One region of the Shewanella sp. DAU305 genome, then DNA from elsewhere that is predicted to be linked to it. Evidence: riboswitches for the same ligand, from Rfam matches in the RefSeq annotation. Region 1 holds a riboswitch; the other holds the start of a gene.
What was found. A riboswitch is a leader RNA that binds a small molecule or an ion and turns the genes downstream of it on or off. The one in region 1 is predicted to bind cobalamin.
Positions count from the first base shown of each region.

Region 2: linked by a shared signal. The riboswitch ahead of OX890_RS06690 (ABC transporter ATP-binding protein) and the one ahead of OX890_RS19390 (TonB-dependent receptor) in region 1 are both predicted to bind cobalamin.

Region 1 covers NZ_CP113808.1:4,563,081-4,571,086, forward strand. Annotated here, with positions in the region: gene OX890_RS19380 (HDOD domain-containing protein) at 1-473, opposite strand, end outside; gene OX890_RS19385 (hypothetical protein) at 1,049-2,263, shown strand; gene OX890_RS19390 (TonB-dependent receptor) at 2,328-4,286, opposite strand; cobalamin riboswitch at 4,396-4,629, opposite strand; gene OX890_RS19395 (hypothetical protein) at 4,767-5,435, opposite strand; gene OX890_RS19400 (hypothetical protein) at 5,651-7,093, opposite strand; gene rihA (pyrimidine-specific ribonucleoside hydrolase RihA) at 7,328-8,006, shown strand, end outside.
Region 2 covers NZ_CP113808.1:1,548,763-1,556,768, forward strand. Annotated here, with positions in the region: gene metH (methionine synthase) at 1-1,624, opposite strand, end outside; gene OX890_RS06685 (histidine phosphatase family protein) at 2,079-2,810, shown strand; cobalamin riboswitch at 3,015-3,179, shown strand; gene OX890_RS06690 (ABC transporter ATP-binding protein) at 3,280-4,173, shown strand; gene OX890_RS06695 (FecCD family ABC transporter permease) at 4,142-5,299, shown strand; gene cobT (nicotinate-nucleotide--dimethylbenzimidazole phosphoribosyltransferase) at 5,465-6,547, shown strand; gene OX890_RS06705 (adenosylcobinamide-GDP ribazoletransferase) at 6,654-7,442, shown strand; gene cobU (bifunctional adenosylcobinamide kinase/adenosylcobinamide-phosphate guanylyltransferase) at 7,439-8,006, shown strand, end outside.

The DNA.
Region 1 (8,006 bases):
ATTTGGCCGAACACACTGAACAGGGCCAAGGTTTGCACTTCATCTGCATCAACCTCGACACCTTCCATCTCCGCTAAACTGTCCACCGCATCAGTTGCAATATCTTCAGTCAATTTCCAATAACCTTGGACTAACTTTTTATAGGGCTGCGGTAGCTCATCGAGGCGTTCTTTCAGATAAAACGTAAAGGCATAACGATAGATATTCACTTGACCTAAGCGGATCAAAGCTTCTTTCAACGAGCGAGTTTTATGATTTTCCACTACAGCTGCCTGTGCGGAATTACTGCGCATTAGCATGTGCGCCGCCAATGCGGGATCGCTCGAGATAATGTCGATCACGTTACGAATGTCGCCTTCAGCAAGGATCGCTTTTTTGAGTGGAATTAAAATCCCTCTGCGGCCAATCACTTGCTCTTCGTTCGCTATGATAGCTCTAACTTGAGTAAAAACCTGTTGCTCAAGATCAGTCATAAGACACTTTACACCTGTTTATTAACAATAAGATGATTCGGTTACTCTTGATATCATACCAAAAATTAAAAGAATTTCAGTACTAAGTATCACATTAGTCTAACGAAAATAATAAAAAAATGACTACCCTGTATGTAGCATCTAATGACGAAGCAAATTTAGTATATACAACGAAGGTAAGCAACGCCCAACAATTCTTATTCGCATTGCATTACCAATTCAAAAATAGGAATTAAAACAAAATATTCCCGCTGAATCGTAAACTTTTTAGGTCTCATTACCACTTATCTGCCAGATGCCACAGTATAAGTTAAGCAACACTTCTTCTGTAATGAATATATTTAGCACCAAAATCATGTGAATCTTGCCAATAGAAGGTAAAATAATCAGCGCTTTACAATTAAAGCACAATCTGATATCAAGTGAAGCCTAGCTTTATCAAAATTAACAAACAAACAATCCATTTGAAAAGAAAAATCAACTTAAGTATTATGGTTAAAATGTCGAGTTTTTTGCTCAAAGCACCGAAATAGTAAGCCGTTTTGACTGTTTCAGATAAAATATCGGAGAGAAACGTGAGATACAGTAAATTTACCATTGCTTTGTTGTGCTTGTGTGCAAGTAACTCGTATGCCATAGAGTTGATAACTGCAACCGAAAACCAAACAGTAAACCAAATCGAGCAAAAGTTTGAAATTGATAACTTGCTAATCTCTATTAATGATCGCTTATCTAATCATAAGAAAAGTGAATATGATTATGATTCACTATTAATAAACATTGAAAATGAAAAAGAAAATTATAATAAGGCAATATTGGCATTACCCAATGCTATTTTAACAGAAAGTGACCCAATAAATTATTTCAAAGGAATCGAAACCTTAGTAAAAAAAATTGATTCACTTGAAAAAAAATCAGTAGATGACAAAATTAAAAACAAAGAGAACTATCAAGATATACTAAAACAATACGAAGTTATAAATAGTCAGCGTGCAGAAAAAAGTGCGCAGCTTTTTACATTGAAAAAAGAAATTGTTAATCGAATTGTTACTGAACTATCTAGTTCTGATAGTGTTAAGTCCGTTGACCTAGAAAGCTCAATGACCTGCTCAAAATTCCAATCTATAAATGAGTGTTTAAAAGATACTGAAAAGTATACTGTTAAAAACACGATTAATTCAGATCCATTCCTCAGTGATAAAAGTGTACTACTATCATACAAAGTTATTAACGCAAGTATGAATATGAATGGTGAGCTACATTACAAAGTTAATATGACGTTTAAGCCGTCATATAACAATAAAATTGAATCATTACTCAATGAAAAACTGGGCCTTAAGTCCACGGTCATAACCCTTACGAGTAACGTTGATGCAGACTGGTATGTCGATGGCACTAAGGTTGGTACTGGTAAGAAAATTCACCCTGAAGTCACTCTAGGTAAACATGGTATTGTCGCAATATACAAAACCATGAAGAAATCAACCATTGAAACAGTAGAAACCAATGCTATTTTTAACTATAAATTTGGCAAGGTAGAAGATAAATCCGCTACTGATAATGAGGACATTAAGAGTATAGCGAATGTGTCTGCTGCACAGGAGACGAAGTCTAAACAGACTAAGCCTAAATTAACTATGTATGCAAATAAAGAAGAGAGTACATCGAAAGAAATTAATAGCAAAAATGAGACGACTGTCGATAACAGCGATAAAAATAGCTATGAATATTATCTTGGTATTAAACCGCTAAATAAAGAAGAACAAGATAAACAATTTAAGAGTAAATAATAGCAAAAAAAAGCAGCCTTTATATTGAGTTAAAGGCTGCTAAATTCGCTCATTTAGTCAGATATTAAAAACGATAACCAAGGGTTAAACGAATATCTCGACCTCGGCCAGAGTAATAACTATCACCCCAAAGGCCACCGTAATAGCCTGCACTAACATAGTCTTTATCAAATAGGTTATCGATACGCAGGCTGGCAAGCCAAGCATCACGGTTGTAGTTCAAGGCTAAATTACCGAGCACGTAACTGGCCAGCTTATCGCCTTCATTACCGTTATCACCTTCCACAAAGCGATCACCCGTGTAGATAGCTTCGGCAAAGACTTGGAAATGCTCAGCAAAATCCATACTGACATATCCGCGCCCCGTGTGTTTTGCCACCCAAGACAGCTCCTTGCCATCATTATTACCGTCGGTAAATTCGGCATCGATATAGTTATACTCAAGCCCTAGTTGTACTGCTTTAGTCACCTGCCAATCCCAATCGGCACTTGCGCCATAACGACGTGAAGCGTCAGCATTGACATTTGCGCCATCGAAATTACCACCAATAGGTTTAGTGGCGCTTGAGTCATACACAATTTCATCTTCTAAATCGAGACGGTATAAGCTCACTCGTAGGGTTTGGCTAGCAAGAGTCCAATCCCAACCCGCTTCATAGGAGCGACCCGTCTGCGGCTTTAAGCCAAGTACACCAGGCGATGTATAAGCTTGCTCATCCACTTTGGCAAAACGGAAGTTATCATCAGCGCGAACATAAAGTCTGTGCTCAGCAGTTGGACGGTAATTTAAACCCAGTTCAAATGCGTGGGCATTTTCGTCTAAATCCATGCCATTAGGATAGACATTACCATCGACTAACTCGTCGGTCACCCGCGCATAACGACCACCCACAACGTAGCTTAAGGTATGGCTTAAAGGCACTGTGGCTTGTAGATAGGCGCTTTGCATTTGCTGTACATTACTACGCGCCATAGTGTCAAAATCAGCCTTACCACGGCTGATGTCTAAACCTGTGACTAGGTTTAGCTCACCTTGACGCGTACTGTAGTTCGCTAACGCTTTAGGACTAAACATCAACAGTGAGCGTGTGTTACGGCTCTGTCCCCAGTTCAATGATGACACTAAGGTATCGCTGTAATCTAAATCCGCCGCCAGCGCCCAGTTTTGATTGAGCTGATGCTGGTAACCCGTGCGCGCCGCCGTAGTCATTTCATGGGAATATTGCTTATCGTTACCAGAGTAACGTGGGTTATCTTTAAATTGCTTTTCAGTCAGCGAGCCCGGATTTTCACGATCGTTGTCGTAGTAGCTAGTTTCAACAAAGAAGGAGTCTGTGGCCGTTTTATATTGAATGCGACCTAAAATCGACCCTGTTTCATTGGCATTATGCTTGCGGTAGTTGTCACCTTGGTTATAGCTACCAGTGAAAAAGTAACGCCAATCCTTGTTGATCGCGCCAGACACATCACCACGACCTTCATAGGTATCAAAGCTGCCGCCGGATAACTGCACGCTACCACCAGTATTTTCAGGGGATTTAGTGACAATATTGATCACGCCGCCTACCGCTTGGTCGCCATAAAGCACACCCGCACTACCCGATAAAATTTCGATGCGCTCGACTTGGTTAAGCGGTATGGCATTAAGACTAGGAGCAGCGATATCGATATTATTGAGGCGACGACCATCAAGTAAAATCAGCGTGTTATTCACAGCAGTGCTGGCGCTAAAGCCACGCATCGCAAAGCTAGTACCGATGTTATTATCCGAAATTTGAATACCGCTTTGACCGCGTAAAACCTCAGTCACGCTAGTGGCACCGCTCATTTCAATCGCCGCAGCGTCAATCACATTCACATTCGAGGCAATATTTAACGGGGTATTGTCAGAGCGGCCGATCACGACAAGATGCTCGTCGACTTTAGCTGTGCTGGTATCGCCTGCCGCCATAGCGGGCGCGATAACGGAAAAACTGCAAAGGCTACCGATAAGTAGCGCGATTTTGGTTGGATTTGTTCCCATTTTACCTTTAACTCCTGCAAGGAAAACGGGGCATTAGCGCCACGATACTGTTCATTCAGTAAAAGATACTGACAGTGACTATCGCATTTTGAGATCTGCCCACCGAAATCTCAAAAACACCTTTAGGGCCGGTCTCCGGACTTAGGCTATGTTAATCCCTTAAAAATTGGATTAACGCGAGACTGACCTTTTACATTCTGACTATCGGGTTCGGTCTTGAACTCACCAATCAAACGCGGTCTTCTCTCACCTTTTACCGTTGCGGGGGCAGTGCCAGAATTCCACTGGCTTCCCGATTATCTCGCGGCTTTCGCACGCAAGCACCTCAGAAGGTTGACTAAAAATTTGATTCATAGGGTACAGCCATCAATAAAGACTGCTATCGCCCCTTAAGGCTCAGCACATTATAGAGCCTGAGCGCGCGCATTATAGACGTCTATACGGATGAAAGTCCATCAAACTCAAGCGAGCGTCTACAGCCTACTTCAAGGAGAATGGGACTAAAGCGAAGATAAAATCTTGGCTATTATCCGCCTGCAATGGCGGTTTATCGGCAGAAAAAACGGCACCTCGCATCGACTTATGCAACAGATACAAATCTTTATTGCCACTGACAACCGTATAGTAGCCAATTTCCCCTTGAGGAGTTGAAGCATAGGCTTTGGGATTCAGTGGCGTCACACCGTGCATATTGGGCATGGCTGTACAGCCTAGAATAGCCTTAAATCCAGCGTGTCCATCGACTTCAGTGTCGCCTAACTTCTGGTACACCACCTCGCCATCACAGGTCGATTTATAGGTCTCGGCCATCGCATCTAAAAAACGCTCAGGGCTAATACTCTCGGCCATATCCTTAAAACCCTGCACGCAAAATAGCGTACTCCACTGGGTTAATGCTTCCTGCTCTGGCACAAACTCTGCCATAAACATGCCTGCTTGCTCCTCATGATAAGCCTGTTTCCAGCCCGCAGGCAGATTGAACCCTAATTGCTGACCAAATACGGGCAATACATGGGTATGAGCAGCGCCGCTTTCGCTCCGGGGCATAGCTAATGTGGCTTGAACTGGCTCTGAGCCAATTAAGCTGCAGAGTAACAACACACTGGCACCTTGAAATAATCCAATAGGTGAACACAATGCTAATTTCATACTTATCATCCTTGTATCGCACTTATAACTAATACTAATTAATACGACATCATGAAATTGAACAGAAAACACCCAGCATTCTAGCGAATAACCCAGATTGAAAACAGTCAAAAGCCTAGATTAACTGCCACTTTGAAAGAAATAATCACTATCACGGCGTAAATAACAGAGAAATACTCCGTTTATCTGCGCCGTGATGGTAAAAGAGGTTAGTGCTATTCGCTAAACAGCCACATTTTTACTTCAGGTTTAGGCCTTTCCTGACTCAGAATCACCTGTCTTTGTTCTGGCGTTTCGCATTGGGTAACAGGGGTAAAATCCAGCGGCTTAATCACCAACGAATCGGCTGGCTGCAGCGGAGATTTGGCGAACATCTCGTTATTCATCGACCAAGAGACCCATTCCCCCTTTTCACTGATCCCGACATAACCCTCACCCGCCCTCGCTAACCAAGTTAATCGCGGGATGCGTTCTATGAGCTTCTCGACATTTTCTAGGTTAGCCCTATAGCCTACTGGCACGACTTTGCCGTCAGGACGGGTGAATACAAATGATGCTGAACCTATGGTGATTTTGCTTCCCTCCTGCCAATATCGATTGAGGATCTCTTGGGCATAGTGAAAACCATATAGATAGGCGTAGTCACTGTCATCGACGAGGATTTGCGGTACGGCATTGTCACGCAGCAACAGAAATCCCGTGCCGACACTGACAATACTGTTAACGCCTTTAATATCCGTTTGTTTGAGCCAATCGATACCGCAGTTCGTTTCATTGCCCCAAAAGTGCGCCTCTCCCGCTGGACTTAAGATTGCAAAAGCACAGCTATTTGACATAATACTCACGACATCCTGTAGCGCACTGCGAATAGGGTAAATATCGCTACTCTGCCCCCAAGTCACGACACTGCCATCCTTTTTCAAAGCGGCATAGGTCCCTTGGGTATACTCAACACGCACAACATCCATTAACTGCGGCAGCAGCTTTTTCATATTGGTTGAACGTTCAATTTGCCCCCAAATCACAGTGCTGCCGTCTTTCTTAAGTGCCGTAAAACTTCGTCCTTCGGCAAAGATATCAACTATATCCACCAGTTTATCCTGCACATGTTGGCTATTGCCGCCTTCGGGCCCATAACCCCAAGTGTGCACTTTTCCACTGGCATCGAGTGCGGCTACCGCCTCACGGTTAGCATAGAGTTTAGTGATGTTTGTCATACGGCTTTGAAGGGCTTTGTCGAGGCTCAGTTTCCCAGCACGTCCCCAGTACACCACAGTGCCATCTTCACGCAGGGCGGCAAAACCTTCCTTTACAGGCACGACTTGTTTAACGTGTTTAAGCTCCGCAGCAACTTCGCGGCTATCGCCGCCGCTAAAACTGTTTCCCCAAGTGATCACATCGCCATTTTGGGTGATGGCAGCCACTGCCATATCATTTGCTACAACGGTATTTACCGCGGGTAAATCACAGGGAATATGGCGATACTGCGGACTCGGTTTTTCCTTAAATTGGATGAGTTTACCGTTATCGAACTGCAGCAATGACTCGTTATTGCTTTCAATAATGGCCATAGGTTGAGGATCGCTGCAGCCAGAGATCTGCATGGCAACCATGCCCGCGAGTAAAGCCTTAGGCCAAGTGATTCGATGAGTGAGCATTACTTATTTCCTTGTATTTGCTTGGATATGTCATTCAATGTTGTGCAGCGGACAGAGCGAGAATGGATTTACCTAACATCGCCTAGTGTCAAAAACGGGCAGAATTCTAGCAGCTTGTTAATAAAAAGACGAAAACGCTCACAGTTTGCTCTGCAAGTACCCTCCACATGCTAGCGCCTAACTTATGGCATGCTATTCTAAGCATCCAGTACCGCTGTTTAAAGGAGTAACAGTATGACTCGTCACATCATTCTTGATTGCGATCCCGGCCATGACGATGCTATCGCGCTGATCTTAGCCTTAGCTCACCCAGACCTTGTTCCCCTTGCCGTCACGACTAGCGCAGGCAATCAAACCCCAGATAAAACCCTCAACAACGCACTGCGGATCTTAACCCTGTTAAACCGTGGTGATATCCCAGTCGCGGGCGGTGCCACTAAGCCGCTAACACGTCAACTGATTATCGCTGACAATGTTCACGGCGAGACTGGCCTCGATGGCCCAGCATTGCCTGAACCTAGCTTCAGCCCACAAGCCATAACGGCCGTTGAACTGATGGCGCAGCAAATCCGCCAAAGCACACAGCCAGTGACTTTAGTGCCCACAGGGCCGCTGACTAACATCGCCCTTTTACTGGCGAGTCATAGCGAGCTGCACCCTAAAATCGAGCGCATTGTACTGATGGGCGGCGCCGCGGGTGTCGGTAATTGGACCCCAGCTGCCGAGTTTAATATTTTTGTCGATCCCGAAGCCGCCGATATTGTCTTTAAGTCAGGCATTCCCATCACTATGTGCGGGCTCGATGTGACCCATCAAGCGCAAATCATGGATGAAGATATAGAACGGATTCGCGCCATCCCAAATCCAATTGCTCAGTGCGTCGCCGAGTTATTGGATTTCTTTATGATTTACC
Region 2 (8,006 bases), 2.0 Mb from region 1:
CTGTGGCGATGGCGAAAATGTTCGGGTCGAAGATGATGTCTTCTGGCGGAAAGCCGACCTTATCAACCAGCACCCTATAAGCGCGGGTACAGATTTCGATTTTACGCGCCTTGGTATCGGCCTGACCTTGTTCGTCGAACGCCATGATAATGGCCGCCGCGCCGTAGCGTTTCACCAGTGTTGCTTGCTCGATAAACTTGGCTTCGCCTTCTTTGAGGGAAATCGAGTTAACTATGCCTTTGCCTTGAATACATTTTAGGCCAGCTTCGATGACTTCCCACTTAGAGGAATCGATCATAATCGGTACGCGGCTGATGTCGGGCTCAGAGGCGATCAAGTTTAAAAACTTGTGCATGATCTCGGCGCCATCGAGCATGCCTTCGTCCATGTTGATGTCGATGATCTGCGCGCCGCTTTCGACTTGCTCGCGGGCCACATCGAGCGCTTGCTCAAACTTACCGTCTTTGATCAGCTTTAAAAACTTGGCCGAACCTGTGACGTTGGTGCGCTCCCCCACGTTAACGAACAGGGATTGGGCATCGATAGTCAGTGGTTCCAAACCGGCTAAGCGGCAGGCGACGGGGATATCGGGTAAAACGCGCGGGTTATGTCTGTCGACCGCTTCGCGAATAACGCGGATATGTTCAGGCGTACTACCACAGCAACCACCGATAATATTGAGCATGCCTTCGCGCGCCCAATCTTCGATCACATTCGCCATGTCCTCTGGAGTTTCATCATAGCCGCCAAACTCGTTCGGCAGGCCCGCGTTCGGATGCGCCGACACATAACACTCACTGATGCGGGATAATTCTTCGACGTACGGGCGCAGCTCTTTTGGTCCGAGCGCACAGTTAAGGCCGATAGATAATGGCTTGATATGGCGCAGGGAATTATAAAAAGCTTCGGTGGTTTGACCGGTAAGGGTGCGGCCAGAGGCATCGGTAATGGTGCCCGAGATCATGATAGGTAAGCGGTCACTCGAATGCTGGCCAAATAAGTCATCAAATACCGATTCAATCGCAAACAGTGCAGCCTTGGCGTTTAAGGTATCGAATATGGTCTCGACCATAATGATATCCGCGCCGCCTTCAATCAGCGCCTTAGTGGATTCTTTGTAAGCAGTCACTAACTCATCGAAGCTGACGTTGCGATATCCTGGGTCGTTCACATCTGGACTAATCGAACAAGTACGGTTAGTGGGGCCTAACACACCGGCGACGTAGCGTGGAATGCCTGTGGCAGCAAAGACTTCATCACAGGCTTGACGGGCGAGTCGGGCGCCGGCTAAGTTAATTTCGGCGGACAGCGACTGCATGTCGTAGTCGGCCATGGCAATAGTCGTAGCATTAAAGGTGTTGGTTTCAATGATGTCGGCACCGGCGTTTAAGTAGTCGGTGTGAATTTGTTTGATGATGTGGGGTTGCGACAACACCAATAAATCGTTGTTGCCTTTGACGTCAGTGTGCCAATCTTTAAAGCGTTCGCCGCGATAATCCTCTTCTTCGAGCTTGTGGTCTTGGATCATAGTGCCCATAGCACCGTCTAAGATTAGAATGCGCTCAGCAAGCTGTTTACGAATGTCTGCCAATATCTGGCCGGCTTTGGTAGAGGGTATCGTCATAAATAATTACCTTAAATACAGCTAAGTTAAGTCCAAGCATCGACCCTTGTTATGCTAAGTGCAGGGTAAAGCGTGTTGTGCAGTCCAGATATCGGCTCTCGTTATCGACCCTAGTGAGTGATCTAAATTAGCTAACTTAGTTAGGCTAAGTGCATTCCATTCTGCTCGGTCGACATGTTGACTACTCGTTTTAGTTATTCATTGTTAGAGATTGGTTTTGGACATTTAAACGTATAGACGTCCATAATACGCGACTTATGATTGTCAGGGCAAGGTCAAAATTGACTGACGACAATTGAGTCCTATCAGCACTTTTCACCCAGTTTAACGGCTCTTTTTGTAGGACTAGTTGTAGAGCTAGTTGTTGGGCTAGGGCGTAATTGAGTATATAGGACGACGGGTCTAATGTGGGCTTTCAACAAAATGTGCCACGAGTGATAGACATAGGAATACGATGAAACAAGTTCGATTGTTATTGTTACGCCACGGCGAGTGTGAAGGCGGCGCAATTTTACGCGGCCGTGTGGATGTGCCTTTGAGTGAAAAGGGCTGGCAGCAAATGTCGGCAGCGGTTGAGGCGCAGGCAAGTACCTGCAGCGCGATTTATAGTTCGACTTCACGCCGCTGCGGCGAATTTGCCCAAGCCTTTGCCGCCGAATTGCATTCGACGGCGGCATTGATATCTGAGTCAAGGCCATTGCAGGCGCAGTTTTTATCGGGTTTACAGGAAATTGATTTTGGTGATTGGGACGGTCGTCGGCTCGATGAGCTGTATCAGCAAGAGGGCGAATGCTTAGCGGCCTATTGGCAGAACCCTTGGCAAACACCGCCGCCCAATGGTGAGACTATGGCAAGCTTCGAGTCGCGGGTGAATGGCGCCATTGACCAGATACTCGCCGCCGAGTTTGAACGATTGACCGTCGACTCACATAACGCCGAGCAGGCTGTGGGAGCGAGTCTGGGAGTGAGCGTGGCTGCGGGCGAACTGGCTGCCAAAGTATGGGTGGTGACCCACGGCGGAGTGATCCGTCATTTAATGGCGCGCGCCCTTGGGGTTGAACGGGCGGTGGGCTTTTACAGTCAACTCGATTTACCCGTGGCGGCCGTGGTGAGCATTAATGTGCTGCAGGATGAGCACGGCGTTTGTTACTGGCGTTTAGATTGGCCGAGCGGGCGCTGCGAGTGATCCGCGTTGCCCTAAGGTGAAGATTTTTCTTGTCTTACCAGCGTGATTGTCGATTGCCTATTAAGGTAAATATAGGATAATGCTTTTTCCTGACGTCCCCTGACGCACGCGGCCTTGCAAGGCTGGTGGCAGTGTACCGGATGACGTCACAGAAATAGGTGTTGGGAGTTTTGAGTCGTGCGAGTGTGTTCTGTGGCAGTTATGGCCGAGACACGCTGCAAAGGCTTGAAATCAATCTCAACATAATAGGGAATCGGGGAGCTGCTTGTCAGTCAGCCCGAACTGTGCCCGCAACTGTGAGTGACTTTTTATATTGTTTTCAATAGAAAAGTGACGAGTCAGGAGACCTGCCTATTTCTGTTATCGCTGCGTGCAGCCTTAGTTCTCGAGCGGGTGACTCGAGGGAGCCGATGACAATGTGCACAACCTTTTTTAATTCAGGTTTGGACTCGCTAGGAGCACCACTTTGGTGAAACTCTCTGCCATCCAAACGAGCCATGCTTTGAATGACAGCGACACTCGCCCGTCAGCGAGCCAGACGGTCGCGCTCGATGTCAGCCAGTTAAGCTGGTGTATCGATGGCAAAACCATTCTTTCCAATATTAACTTTGCGCTGCCAACGGGGCAGATGTTGGGTTTGATTGGGCCTAACGGTGCGGGTAAGTCTAGCTTGCTACGCTGTTTGTATCGGTTTGTTCGCCCGACTCAGGGCAAAATTACCCTGTTTGATCAAGATATTGAGCGTTTGTCGCCCAAGGCGTTTGCCTGCCGCGTCGCTGTAGTGCAGCAAGACACGCCGCACTATTTTGATTTAACCACAGAGCAATTGGTCAGCATGGGCTTAACACCGCATAAGGGCATGTTCGATACCAATTCGAGCTGTGATGGCGAGCGCATTACCAAAGCCTTAGAGAAAGTCGGCCTCAGTCATAAAATGCATCAACAGTACGAGCACTTATCCGGCGGTGAAAAGCAGCGTGCCTTGATCGCCCGCGCCATAGTGCAGCAGCCGCAACTGTTGATCCTCGACGAGCCAACCAATCACCTCGATGTGCGTTATCAAATCCAAATCCTCGAATTAGTGCGTAGCCTTGGCATCAGCGTGATTGCCTCTATTCACGATCTCAATTTAGCCAGCGCCCTGTGCGACAGTTTATTGTTGATCCATAACGGTGAAGTCAGCGCTATGGGCACGCCAACTGAGGTATTAACCGAGGCGCGAATTGGTGATGTGTTCGGCGTGTGCGCTCAGGTGTCGACCCATCCACAACATAAAAAGCCCTTAATCAGCTACTTTTATGGCTACCATGATTCGACGCACAACATGGCTAATGCTTTGGCTGAGCGAGGCGAGGGCGGATGATTCAGGGAGTAAACAGCATTTCATCTTACATTTGGGGCGTATCGTGACACCTTTGACGAGACAACAACTGATGCTGGTCGCATTAGGCATAATCACTTTGATAACCCCCATTGCCGCCACGAGTTTTGGCGCGGCGAACATCAGTTTTATGGATGTTATCCAAGTGTTTATCAATAAAATGGCCAACCTCACTCAAGCCAATGGCATGACGGAGCGCATCGTGATGGAGCTCAGACTGCCGCGTATTTTACTGGCCTTTGTGGCGGGTGCGGGCTTGTCTTTGGCGGGCAGCGTGCTGCAAACCGTGACCCGCAATCCATTGGCCGACCCTTATCTGTTTGGCATTAGCTCAGGCGCGTCCTTTGGCGCTGTGGTGATGTTGACGTTATTTACGGGGTCTGGATTTTTTGAGAATACGGGTATGGCGGCGAACTCGGGGATTTTTAGTGGCTCGGGCGCCTTGTCGGGTTTGCTTTGGTTTAGCTTGCCCTTCGGCGCTTTTATTGGCGCCAGTTTGTCGGTACTGATAGTGCTGGCCTTGTCTGGCCTTGGGCTCAATAGCCAAGTGGAGCGCATGTTGCTCTCAGGCGTGGCGACCTCCTTTATGTTCGGCGCGCTAACGAGTCTGCTGCTGTATTTCGCCAGTCCGCAGGCGACGGCTTCTGTTTTGTTTTGGAGTTTAGGCAGTTTTGCCAAGGCCAGTTGGTCCTTATTAGTGCTGCCGACACTGGTGATTGGCGCGAGTTTGTTCATTATTTTAGGCATGAAACGGCAGATCATGGCGTTGCAAGCGGGGGATGAAACGGCGCATACCTTAGGGGTGAATGTGCCTAAGTTGCGACTCAATATGTTGCTGCTCTGCTCCTTGATTACCGCGATTTTGGTCGCCACCTGCGGCGGTATTGGCTTTGTCGGATTAATGATCCCCCACACAGTGCGCATGCTGTTTCCCGGTCGTCAGCCGATTATTTTAACGGCGCTGGTGGGCGGATTATTTATGGTGTGGATTGATGTGCTGGCGCGCTGTTTGTTAGGCAATCAAGAGTTGCCCGTGGGGATTATCACGGCGGCCATAGGTAGCATGTTCTTTTTGCTGATTTTGCGTAAACGCAGAGTCATGGCGTAAACACCTAGTCAGAACGTAATCCTAGAGTCATCTAGCAAGCGCAGACTGGCGAGATAATCAGCATTTTTGTTGATATCTGCCCCGCGATTGGAAATGCAAAATTGGACATGTTAGTCATAGACGCAGGATGCGTTGTGGTTATTTAAGATAATAAGTGGAGTGTGGATGTCTCAGTCAGCCGTGTCTTTTCAAATCAGCCCTGTGAGTAAAGCGCAGGATCCGCTGATCCAGCAAAAAATTGATCTTAAGACTAAGCCGCCCGGCGCCTTAGGTCAGCTCGAATCCTTAGCCTTACAGATTGCCCGCGTGCAAGCGACTGATTCACAACAAACGGATCAGCCACAAAATACTGTGCTGAAAATCGTTCATCCAACCATGTTAGTGTTTGCGGGTGATCATGGTATTGCCGCAGAAGGCGTGTCGATTGCCCCTAGCGAAGTGACGCGCCAAATGGTGCAAAACTTTGCCCATGGCGGCGCGGCGATTAACGTTTTTTGTCGGCAGGTGGGCTTTAGGCTCGAAGTGATCGATTGCGGCATTTTAACGCCAGTCGAAGGGGTTGAAGGCATTATCGATCAACGTCTTGGCGCGGGCACAGGGGCGATTCATTTAGAGCCCGCGATGGCGCTGGAAACCGTCGATAAAGGCTTTGCGATGGCGCGCGATTTAATTGAACGTCACCATCAAGCAGGTTGTAACTTAGTCGCCTTTGGCGAAATGGGCATAGGCAATACCTCAGCGGCGGCGGCCATTATGGCGGCGATCATGCAGCTCGATGTGATTGATTGTGTCGGCCGTGGCACGGGCATTAATAGCGAAACCTTAGAACGTAAACTGATGCTGATTGAGCTGGCGTTATTGCTGCATCAAAGTGCCTTAACTGGGCCCAAATCAGTGCTAGCTTGCCTTGGTGGCTTTGAAATTGTGCAGATGACGGGCGCGATGTTAGCTGCTGCCGAGCGCAAAATGCTGGTGGTTGTGGACGGTTTTATCGCCACGGCGGCAGCATTAGTCGCGGTGCAAATCGCCCCTAATGTGCGCGATTATTTGATTTTCGCCCACCAGTCAGACGAGCAAGGCCATCAGCGGATGTTAGAATTTTTGCAGGCGAAACCTTTATTATCACTCGGGCTGAGATTAGGTGAAGGTACGGGCGCAGCTTTGGCGTTGCCGCTTATTCAAGCCTCAGTAAATTTTTACAATCAAATGGCGAGTTTTAGTGATGCGGGGATTGAGGCTGTTGTATGATGTGCTCTGCTAAGTCGCTTATTTTACTTATTTAAAATAATAACTTTTTAGCCAACCGTTTTAATCTTAAACCTTGCAGCAAGTGTTAATTCACTAAGGATGCTTTATGTCAGAACGCGAAAGCTGGCACAAAGAGATAGATTTGTTTTTAGTTGCCATGGGCTATTTTACCCGCATTCCTATGCCTAAATGGGTCGAAGTCGATAGCGATAAGTTGAATAAGGCCAGCCGTTATTTCGGTCTCGTCGGTCTTTTGGTCGGCCTGTTAAGTGCCATTGTATTTTGGCTGACGCAGAACTGGCTCCCCGCCGGCGTCTCTGTGCTGTTAGCTATGTTGGTTGGCGTCTTGCTCACGGGCGGATTTCACGAGGATGGCCTAGCCGATACCTTCGACGGTTTTGGCGGTGGTTGGACGGCGGAAGACAAGCTACGGATCATGAAGGACTCGCGCCTTGGCAGTTATGGCGCACTGGCGTTGATGTTGGCCCTGCTGCTGAAATGGCAGTTGTTAGTCGAGTTGGCGCTGTACGATCCTGTGGTCGCGGGCTCGGCGCTTATCGTCGCGCACACAGTCAGCCGCGTGGTATCAGCCAGTATCATCTTTAGTGAAAAATATGTCCGCGATGACGAGACCAGTAAGTCTAAGCCGCTATCGCAACATCAAGGCATTAATGAGTTGCTTATCCTGATCGCCAGTGGCGTATTAGTGTTGTTATTCCTCAAGGGGTTAGCGGCATTGTCATTGCTATTGGTGATGATAGGACTGCGCCGTTTGATCATAGTTATTTTTAGACGCCAGATTGGCGGTTACACGGGTGATACCTTAGGCGCGGCGCAGCAAATAGCTGAAATCGTGTGTTATTTTGTATTGCTCGTTGTAGGTAACATACTGTGATCCACCTCGTCCTAGGCGGCGCCCGTAGCGGTAAGAGTCGCTACGGTGAAGCCTTAGTGCGCCAGTACACTGCGCTCGGCTTCGATGCCTGCTATGTGGCCACGGCGCAGGCGCTGGATGATGAAATGGCGAGCCGTATCGCCAAGCATCAAGCGGGACGAACGGACGATGGTATCGAATGGCAATTGTTTGAAGAATCGCTCGCCCTTACGGCACTGTTAAAACGCTTAGCAAAACCTGGGCGAGTGATTTTAGTGGACTGTTTAACCCTTTGGTTAACCAATCAATTACTCGCATCCAACGCCAAGGTTGATGATGAGCCGGCGCCGACAGAGTGGAATGCGACAGACTTTATACCGTCTGCCAGTTCAATCTCTAACGATGAAGCTTTGGAGAATTGGCAGGCAGAGAAAACCGCTTTTGTGGATTCCCTTGCTGAGCTCGAAGGTGTGGTGGTGTTGATCAGTAACGAAGTCGGTTCTGGTATCGTGCCCTTAGGTGAATTGAGCCGACAATTTGTTGATGAAGCGGGCTGGTTAAACCAAGCCGTTGCCGCCTTAGCTG